One region of the Paenibacillus pedocola genome, then DNA from elsewhere that is predicted to be linked to it. Evidence: riboswitches for the same ligand, from Rfam matches in the RefSeq annotation. Region 1 holds a riboswitch; each other region holds the start of a gene.
What was found. Region 1 has a riboswitch for cyclic di-AMP ahead of QU597_RS00140 (resuscitation-promoting factor). Riboswitches for the same ligand answer to the same signal wherever they lie in the genome.
Positions count from the first base shown of each region.

Region 2: linked by a shared signal. The riboswitch ahead of QU597_RS02585 (hypothetical protein) and the one ahead of QU597_RS00140 (resuscitation-promoting factor) in region 1 are both predicted to bind cyclic di-AMP.
Region 3: linked by a shared signal. The riboswitch ahead of kimA (potassium transporter KimA) and the one ahead of QU597_RS00140 (resuscitation-promoting factor) in region 1 are both predicted to bind cyclic di-AMP.

Region 1 is NZ_CP134223.1:27,934-31,211, reverse strand. It holds gene rnmV (ribonuclease M5) at 1-2, opposite strand, end outside; gene QU597_RS00140 (resuscitation-promoting factor) at 152-1,306, opposite strand; cyclic di-AMP (ydaO/yuaA leader) riboswitch at 1,599-1,826, opposite strand; gene QU597_RS00135 (TatD family hydrolase) at 2,025-2,795, opposite strand; gene QU597_RS00130 (HD domain-containing protein) at 2,850-3,278, opposite strand, start outside.
Region 2 is NZ_CP134223.1:587,950-591,227, reverse strand. It holds gene ytxJ (bacillithiol system redox-active protein YtxJ) at 102-428, shown strand; gene QU597_RS02595 (glutaredoxin family protein) at 425-664, shown strand; gene QU597_RS02590 (VOC family protein) at 694-1,095, shown strand; gene QU597_RS02585 (hypothetical protein) at 1,169-1,579, opposite strand; cyclic di-AMP (ydaO/yuaA leader) riboswitch at 1,688-1,887, opposite strand; cyclic di-AMP (ydaO/yuaA leader) riboswitch at 2,313-2,480, shown strand; gene QU597_RS02580 (hypothetical protein) at 2,646-3,098, shown strand; gene QU597_RS02575 (hypothetical protein) at 3,166-3,278, opposite strand, start outside.
Region 3 is NZ_CP134223.1:3,512,446-3,515,723, forward strand. It holds gene kimA (potassium transporter KimA) at 140-1,957, opposite strand; cyclic di-AMP (ydaO/yuaA leader) riboswitch at 2,082-2,239, opposite strand; gene QU597_RS15355 (disulfide oxidoreductase) at 2,467-2,898, opposite strand; gene QU597_RS15360 (DsbA family protein) at 2,898-3,278, opposite strand, start outside.

The sequences.
Region 1 (3,278 bases):
ATCGTTCCGCTCCTTCCCATGCAACACAAAAAGAAGAGGATTCGCTCCTCTTCTTTTTGGCTAAAGAATGTATAAGTGATGAGCTAGCCCGTTCGTAAAGTGCTACCCTCACTATATCGTATTAATCACTAATTTGCAAAATACAGCCGCCTTAATTCAGCTCCGGCTTCACAGGCCCGATCACATAGATCGTGCGGGATTTCCGGCCGAAATTACGGGCGTTACTCAGTGAATCGTAGTATACATCGATCTTGTTGCCTTTGATGGCACCGCCTGTATCCTCTGCACGGCGAAACCCTAATCCCTCAATGTACACCCACCAGCCGATAGGTATTACATCCGGATCAACAGCAATAGTACGGCCTTCCGTTACGCGTGTTCCGGAAGCTGTTTTTGTTCCAATTCCCGGCTCTTCAGAAGAATAAGCGGTCATGGAGACATTTTTGATCATTCTCTTATACTCAAAATCTACGCCTGCCTTGTGCACGACGTTGCTTGCTGCAGTAGTTTTGGCTGAACTGGAGGTAGTTTTTTTGGTGGAAGTTGCTGCAGCTACAGTAGCTTTGGGAAGTGCCTTAGTTCCAACGGCAATAACTTTGTCTTTGGTGACCGTCTGAACTTCCTTGCCGACCATGCTCATGGATACCAGCTTACCGTCCTGATAAATCTTCTCGATATGCTGAATGATAGCGCCTGGTTTGCCTGCCTGTGCCACTCTTACGTCTCCCTTGTACAGGGAAGGGTCTGCGGTTTTGATGACCCGGAAAGGCAAGCTTACGGTCCGTTCCACCATTTGTTTGGTGACACGTACAATCTTGACTTCCATGCCGGGTGAAACTGCGGTTTCAAGCGAAGGGTAAATCTTGTCATTGCTCTCCAGGCTATAGCCTAGTTTTTGGATAGCCTCACCGAGTTTATCCTCAGTGGTGTAGAGCGTTTTGGTTGTACCATCTGCAGTAAGCGTGAGCTTCTGCGCTCGGGTAATTACGACACGGTCGCCGTCTTGTATTTCATCACTAAGGCCAATGGATACTTCATCATGCGGCAGCAGCGAAATTTGTTCTTTTGCCAGCACGTCGCTAAGCAGCGCTTCACGCGTCTCCAGCGTCAGTACTTCACCGTCTATTACTAAATTTATAACTTTGTTGCCTTGACCGTGTACGTACAGCAGAATAAGCAGCGCGATAACGATTGATACCACACCTGCAAGCGAAAGTACGCGAGGATTCACTTGCTTCCACCGTAATGCGAAAGACCTGCTGGATGATTGCGAATCATGGGATACCTCTGGTTGGAATACGCCCACTCTCTCCATCCTCCTTACATAGCCCCGTCGTCCAAGTAGTTTATCTAAGAAGACTGAATGATTTCAGACGAAACTAAGTTTGAGATTGCAACAGGATACGCCCGCATTGCTTCAGCGTTTCCTGCTCATGGATCGCCTGCTCGGCATAGCAGCTCCAGATCACCTGTTATATAACAGTATGCTGGGGACATTCACATTATTCAAAACAAAAGAAGCCTAAAAAGAGTTCATAGAGGACTCTTTCGTGGCTTCTCCGGATGTCAGAATACGCGAGAATGTTTATGCACGAGGTTTCCTCTCTTACTGGCGCTTACGAGGTTAGCTGTCGGGTTCGGGCATAAGAGAGACGCCCTATCTCAGGTCACCCGCTCACGGCGGTTGCCCTCAAATTCACCCCGAGACCACATAAAGAAATCAAATAATGTCTGCGGCATTTCTGTGTTGTACTCTATGTACGTTCATGCGGCAGTGCAATATTGGTTCCCCCGTTCTCCATACGGAGACTCAGCGAGACGATCCATGAATCAGTGACTGTCACAGTAACAACAGCTCACTGCACTGAAAAGATGATATCCTGTTTTGATGCATGTTGTAAAGGACGATTCAACCACGTTTACGCAGAAATATGGTTAAAATATTGTAATAATCAGCCATTTTGAGATTAAAAAAGTTTAATATATCGGCTATACTTCTTTTTTCACCGGTTTTCCTCCCGATTTCAGACAATCCCAAATCGTACCAGTGCGTTCGCATACGTAATTTCCGCCAATTCCTGTAAATCAATCCCTTTTATTTCCGCAGCTGCTTCTGCTACCAGCCTGACATATCCGCTCTCATTCCGCTTCCCTCTGAAGGGGTGCGGGGTCAAATAAGGCGAGTCCGTTTCAATCAGCAGACGGTCCAGCGGGGTCTTCTCAAGCACCTCTTTGGGAACCCTTGCATTCTTGAACGTAATGGGCCCGCCGAAGGACAAATGGAAGCCAAGATCCAGACACATTTTGGCGGTCTCCCAGCTGCCGGAGAAAGAGTGCATTACTCCGCCGACCTCGTTTGCTTTCTCTTCGCGCAGAATCCGTACCACATCCTCATGGGCATCCCGGTTATGAATACAGATCGGCATTCCCAGTTCCCGGGCCAGCCCGATTTGCTTGCGGAGTACTTCCTGCTGTACCTCTTTGGGGGAGGTATCCCAGTAATAATCCAGTCCGATTTCGCCGATAGCGACTACTTTGGGATGGCTGCATAACGAAGCGATCCATTCCAGGTCCCCGTCCTTCATGTCAATGGCGTCCACCGGATGCCATCCGACGGCTGCATAAATATAATCATAGGTTTCAGCCAATTTAATGGTCGTCGGGATCGTTTCCCGGTTAAATCCGATATTGATCATTTTGGTCACTCCGGCCTCCAGCGCCCGTGCGATTACCTGTTCGCGGTCCTCGTCGAATTGCGGAGCATCCAAATGGGTATGGGTGTCAAATAATTGCATAACGCAGCTTCCTTCCTGTCATCATTTCTATGATGAATTCCAACTTTTTTTGTATTACTTTGCAAAAATCCCTGCTACGGAAGACGGCAGCTGTGAAAGTGCTTTCTGCAGCTTATCCTGCGGAAAATACAGGTGATATCTGCCGCGGTGAATCCCGCTGATGGAGCGTACAATATCCGATACCTCCGAGATTTCCCTTAGCTTGTCATGACGGTCGAGCAGCAGGATCTGCTTGCTGTCAAAAGCGTCCCCGGGACGGAATACATCATAAGGAAGATCCGTTGGAAAATCGATTTCCAGGTCATACTCGGCATTCAGTCCGGCTCCGGCAAAACTGCGGCGGATTTCGTCAATTGTCTCGGAATCCAGATTCTCCATCTCTACATATTTATACAGTTTACGATGAATAAAACGGCTGCACAAGTCGCTCAGCAGTTCATCCGCTTCCAATGTCCACTGCATAAAAGCTGTCTGAATCATCGC
Region 2 (3,278 bases), 560 kb from region 1:
AGGGTCAAGGCTTTTATTTCTGCCGTATCTTTTGCTTTAATTTTGAACTATGCTACAATCTTAATTACAAAAATATAGAATCCCAGGAGGGCGATTTACCGATGTCTATTCAACAACTTCATACTCTGGATGAACTGCACCAATATGTCGGGCAACCCGGCAAGAAACTGCTTTTTAAGCACAGCACAACCTGCCCGATCAGCGCCAAAGCTAACGAAGAGTTTCTGGCGTTTGTACAGAGCTCTGATACGCCGGCAGCTATTGTTCATGTGATTGAAGACCGTCCGGTCTCGAACCAGATTGCTGAAGAATTCGGCATCAAACACGAATCTCCGCAAATTTTTCTGCTGGAAGACGGAGAAGTCCGCTGGAACACCTCCCACTGGAAAATCACCCGCGATGCCATCAAGGAGGCAGTGAGCAAATGAGCCAGTCTGTAATTGTCTACTCTACATCCGGCTGCAGCGACTGCAATCAGGTAAAACAGCTGCTCACAGAACAAGGCATTCCGTTCGAAGTGCGCGATGTTATGACCAGTACAGTCTATCAGGAGGAAGTAGAGAAGCTCGGCTTCATGGGAGTACCTGTCACTGTATCCGGAGAATATGCGGTCAAAGGCTTCAACCTTCCTGAGCTTAAGGAACTTATTGCTGCAGCGAAATAAATCATGAATGATTCCAGGAGGCTACAGCCATGACACAGGAGATCTGGATTAACCTGCCGGTTAAAGATGTTGAGAGGTCAACTGCCTTTTTCAATTCGATTGGATTCCATGCGGTGAGCGTTGGTAACGAGAGATCCAAGCTTGCCATAGGGCAAACGACGATTCTGCTGTTCCCGGATGCGGCGTTTGAGAAATTCACAGGTTCAACAATCGCTGATACTTCCCAATGCGCAGAAGTCATCTTTTCCATTGGTGCAGAAAGCAGAGAAGAAGTAGATGCCTTTATTCAAAAAGTAGAGTTTGCCGGAGGAAATATCTTTGGCAAGCCAAGTGAAGTGGACGGCTGGATGTACGGCGCAGGCTTTGCCGACCTGGACGGTCACCGCTGGAACCTGCTGTACATGGATGAGAGCAAAATGCCGAAACGCTAATATGAAAACGCCGGTTACCTGTTTAAGGTCACCGGCGTTTTTTTATCCCCCTATAAACTTATATCTTTCAGGTTCAATATTCGCACTCGGCTACCAGATGACCCACATTCCCGCTATGGGTATAGATGACATGGTCCGCCCCAAGCCCTTTGTATACCAGTCTCGGATTCATGGAGGTGGTAATGACAAAGATAGGCTTCGCGGTCCACGTCCGGCACATCTGCACATAACGGCAGCATAATGCCACACTGCTCTCGAACAGATAAATTCTGCCTACGGCAAACGGCGGCCTAAGCCAAGTATTCAGATGCCGGGTATCCACCTCAAAAATAACCTCAACCCCCAGCTCCTGGAGCCGCGCGTGTTCAGCCGGATTGTTGGCGAGCCCTGCCATCCGGCAGCCTTTTATTTGGAGCATTCTAACAAACTGTTCCCCTGCCTTCGTCGGAGCGCTAATGAGTACATATTCCTCCTGGCTGCCCATCTCTGTCTCCCCCTCCCGGTTCACGTTATAGCCGGCATTCATCTATACCAGCACAGCAAAAAACCACAAAGGATTCCCTTTGTGGTCCAATTAACGGTCACAATGCGCCTATCCTCTCTACAGTACGCTTACGAGGTTAGCTGCCGGATTCGGGCGTTGAGAGTCGCCCTACCTGTTATCCATACGAGACTTTTCAGTTCTCGCAGTTTCCCAGGATTCACCCCATAACCGGCTCCGCCTCTCACGATCGGCTTCCGGTTGTTTGGTTCCCCCGCTCTCCGTAAACGGAGATTAAGCGGATTGCTTATTCAATTGCGCTTAAACAGATGTAATCATACCTTCTGCGATGATCGCTTGTAAAACGCTAATAGCGCCAAAATAATGCATTAAATGGGATGATTACCGGTCAGATAACGCTTACTTAAGCTTTATTCTCCCTAATCCTCTGATTTCCCCGCTTTTCTGAGGGGTTAGGAAAAACAGATAAAGAATACCGGTTCGTGTATCTTCCGCGGAGTTTACAGCGGTTCTTGTCTTTTTCCAGTAAAAATCAAAAGATGACGCCTGAGCGAGAAAATGACCTGATAATCGCTGATAAATAGTCTTTTCGACTAGCGCAGCTTTGTTCCCGCCGCAATTCCCCGCTAATCCGCAATTAGAGAATCCCTTTGCTTTTTTACAAAGACATGCCGGAAAGAGTATGATTCGTGTTGAATCGATTCGCAAAAATGATGATATTCGAACGCTGAATTCCCGCCCAGCGGGAAACGGGGGAACCATCCGGCTAATACGGCCATGGGGTGAATCCTGAGGAGACTGCGACTCCCGCATTCTCACCAGGTAGGGCGACTCTCACCGCCCGAATCCTGCAGCTAACCTCGTAAGTGTATAGAGAGAGCCCCTTGATCCGCCACGTTTTGGCATCAGGCCTGTTTCCGCCTGTATCCGGACCGCAGGCAGAGGTTCTCCTCTGCCTGCGGTTTTTTGCGCACCCCTATACATTGAAGGCAGACAGCTGTGATTCTCTATCTTATCCATCTCTTAATCCAGGAAGGAACGTGCTGACATGCCTGACCTATTATCCCCGCAGCCGGCCGCTGCCGCCGGATTTGAGCAATATATCCGGGAGTACAGCGGAGGTGTCCTTGCGCTTAGCTCCATTCTGCTCGGGAAGGGCAGTGAGGCTGAGCGGGTGACGGCCGGAACCTTCAACAAGCTGTATGAGCCGTATTGCAAAGGAAAGCTGAAAGCAGCCGACTTTCCGGTAGAAGCCTACCGGGAGTGCATCCTGCAATGCACAAAATCCGCGAAGAGCCGGAATCTGCGCACCTCTAAAGAGTTGTCGTGGGACGATCAGCTCGTAAAAGCGCTATGGTATGGACTGCTGCTTCCGCTGCCCGAAATCGGCAAAATTCTCGGCAAGAGCCTGCCGGCGCTGAAGGCTCAGCTCCGGCAGGTTCGTGAGCACACGGCGGGGCAGAAGCCGCTGAGATCACAGGCTAATTTGTCTATTGTGTAAATGGCCGCCTGTTCTTCTGATTCATTCACCAATAAAGCCGCAGCAATCCGCTGCGGCTTTATTGGCTTTACTTGCCCTTGCTGTTGCCTTTACTCTTGCTCTTGCCTTTGTTTATGTCTTTGCCCTTACTGTTGCCACTCTTGGCAAACCGTAAAAAAGCCATCAGGCATCCCAGAATTC
Region 3 (3,278 bases), 3.0 Mb from region 1:
GATATTGATTCTCATTATCTATGTCAATATAATATTTATTTCCCTATCTGTATACTGAGATTCAGATCCGGTTAAAATCCATAAAAAAACGGCTGCCTCCGTGAAATACGGAAACAGCCGTCTGCTGGAATATACCTGTCTATTTGTGCAAATGATAAGGTACTGTCGCTACAACAATATCTTTTTGATTCATTAAATACGAGCGGATGAACAAGCTGGTCTGGTTATGGAGAATCGCCTGCCACCAATGCTTAGTGATAAATTGTGGAATCAGTATTGTAATATGGTCCGTCGAGGCTGTCTTCCACTCTACCGTATCAATAAACTTCACTAACGGACGGATGATGCTGCGGTAACGGGAACGAAGGACAATCAGGCGTACGCCCGGATTCCATTCCTCCCACTTTTGCTCCATCTTGTGAATCTCTTCTTCATCAAAACCAACATACACAGCGACCACATTTTCGGTCAAAGACTTCGCATAGCTGATCGAATGCAGCACGGCACGTGTAACACCAGCGACTGGAACCACTACGGTACTTCCCTTGATACACGGTTTATCTGTAGATGGACAAATGCGCAGCTGATCTGCCGTATTCTGATAATGGCCGTGAATGCGGTGGAATACGATCATAACAACCGGCAGAAAGATGAAAGCCATCCAGACACTTGAGAATTTCGTAATAATGAAAATCAGTGTAATCGTAAGTGTAGTGAGCATACCCACTGTATTGACGGCAAATTTGTTTTGCCAGCCTTTTGGTTTGTCTTTATACCAATGCACCATCATTCCAAGCTGGGATAAAGTGAATGGGATAAATACCCCTACCGCATAGAGCGGAATCAGGCTTTCTGTATTTCCGTGGAATGCAGCAACCAGCAATGCTGATAGCACACCGAGAAAAATAATACCATTAGAGAAGCCCAGCCGGTCTCCGCGGACCATAAAGGCATGGGGCAGATATTTGTCTTTGGCGAACATAAAGGCAAGCAGCGGGAATGCCGAGTATGCCGTATTTGCTGCCAGGAACAAAATCACTGCCGTGATCCCTTGAATGAAGAAGTACAAACCGCCGCGGCCGAAAGTGGATTCAGCAATTTGCGAAACAACGGTTGCTTTTTCATCAGGCATTACTCCGTACCAGTAGGCCAGCAGGGTGATTCCTGTAAACATAATACCAAGGATAAGCCCCATCATCATCAAGGTTTTGGCTGCATTTTTTTCGGCCGGCGCCTTGAAGTTCGGGATAGCATTCGATACCGCTTCTACCCCGGTCAAGGCTGAACAGCCGGAGCTGAACGCCTTAAGCAAGAGGAACAGGCTGACGTTTGATACAGCAGACCCGATTTCAGGCACATTGGCATGAGCGCCGCCGGTCATGTATTTGAATACTCCGGCAACAATCAGGACAAAGATAGATACTACGAACAAATATACCGGGATTGCTATAAAAGAAGCCGATTCCGTAACACCGCGCAGATTGACAATTGTTAACAGTAAAATAACGGATACCGCAATCAGTACAGAATGATCATGCAAACCTGGAAAAGCGGATGTAATCGCGTCTGTACCGGCTGAGGCACTAACCGCAACAGTAAGAATATAATCTACCAATAAAGAGCCTCCGGCTAACAGGCCGGTAGGAACACCGAGATTGCTCTTGGCCACGATGTATGCCCCGCCCCCTTGCGGATAAGCGAAGATCGTCTGGCGATAGGACAAAATAAGTATGGCCAGCAAGCCCAGAACGGCTAATGCAATTGGCAGTGAGTACCAGATGGCAGTGAAACCTGCGGCCACCAGTACAATCAGGATTTGTTCCGTTCCGTAGGCTACAGACGAGAGCGCATCAGAAGACAGGACAGCCAGTGCTTTCACCTTGGATAACTTTTCATGATCGAGTTCGTTCGACTTCATCGGACGCCCGATCAATAGTCGTTTTACCTTGCTTACCATTGTAGTAACAGTTCCTCTCTTTGTGAGTTGAAACGGTAGTACCGTGCGCTGTTTTCATAGGCGGATTTCATAAATGCAGGCACAAAAATAAGCATACGGAAATGATCCGCATGCCTAGGCATGGTCATTATCCCACCCTTGCTTACGAGGTTAGCTGGCGGATTCGGGCTGTGGTAGCCCTACAGTTGCAGTCATTGTGACTGCTTCCGATTCACCCCAATGGCCTTACGGCCAAGTTTGGTTCCCCCGTTTTCCCTTCGGAAAATTCAGCGCATATTCAACTTCTCACAAGGTCTAATGATAGTCTACAATGCATTTACAGTAAAGCTTTGAATCAAATGAAAAAAGAATGAAAAAACATCCAAAACACGCAAATCCAAGATCGGGGATAAGTCGATCTTTCATTCTCTTGCATTATCCCTCATTACCTTGGTTTTAGAGTGTTTTGGATGTAAAATGTGACAAAAAAATCAGGAATAATTTAGGCTTGAATTCAGTCTACCCGCTGCCTATTCCATCTGATCAGTCTTGCGTCCGGTCCACAGCAATATTGTGATCAGCACAAACGCTGTCAGAGCCATTAAAGGAATTGTAATGAACCCCAATAAGTTAATATAATCCTGATTACAAGGAACGCCGATGGTGCAAGGAAGCACTTTGCTCAGCGCAGGAATCTTCTGCTCGGAATAGTGATACAATGAGATGCTCCCGCCAATAATACTTAAAGGCAATACGTAGGGAATGATGCGCTTATCCCCCCGGTACGTGGCAATTCCAAGCAGAAACAGCTGCGGATACATAAAGATACGCTGGAACCAGCACAGCTTACAGGGTTCATATTTGAGGACTTCACTTAAGTACAAGCTGCCGGCAACGGCAATGATGGACACAAACCAGGCCAAATACAGACAGTGGCGGCGGCAAAAGGTAGAGAATTTCATCACTCGGCATCCACCGCATCAGAAGCGACTTTGATCTGGGCGTCGATGGCTTCAATATTAAACGGTTCTTTAACCATCACTCCGTTAACAAATACGGTTGGTGTTGAACTAACTCCTGCGTTTTTAGCAAGGTCAATATCGGTCTGTAGTTCATCCATATAGGTCTTGTCTTCAATATCTTTGCGCAGCAGATCAAAGTCAACCGGCAGGTTTTCCTTTCGGGCCAGATCCACTAAATAGTCTGTGGTCGCCCATTCCTTGTTCTCGTCGCCCTGATTGGCATATAGAGCGTCATAATAGGTCCAGAATGCATCACTGTTCTGATGATAGACAGACAATGCGGCAAGCGAGGCTGTAGTCGAATCCGGTCCGATAAAAGC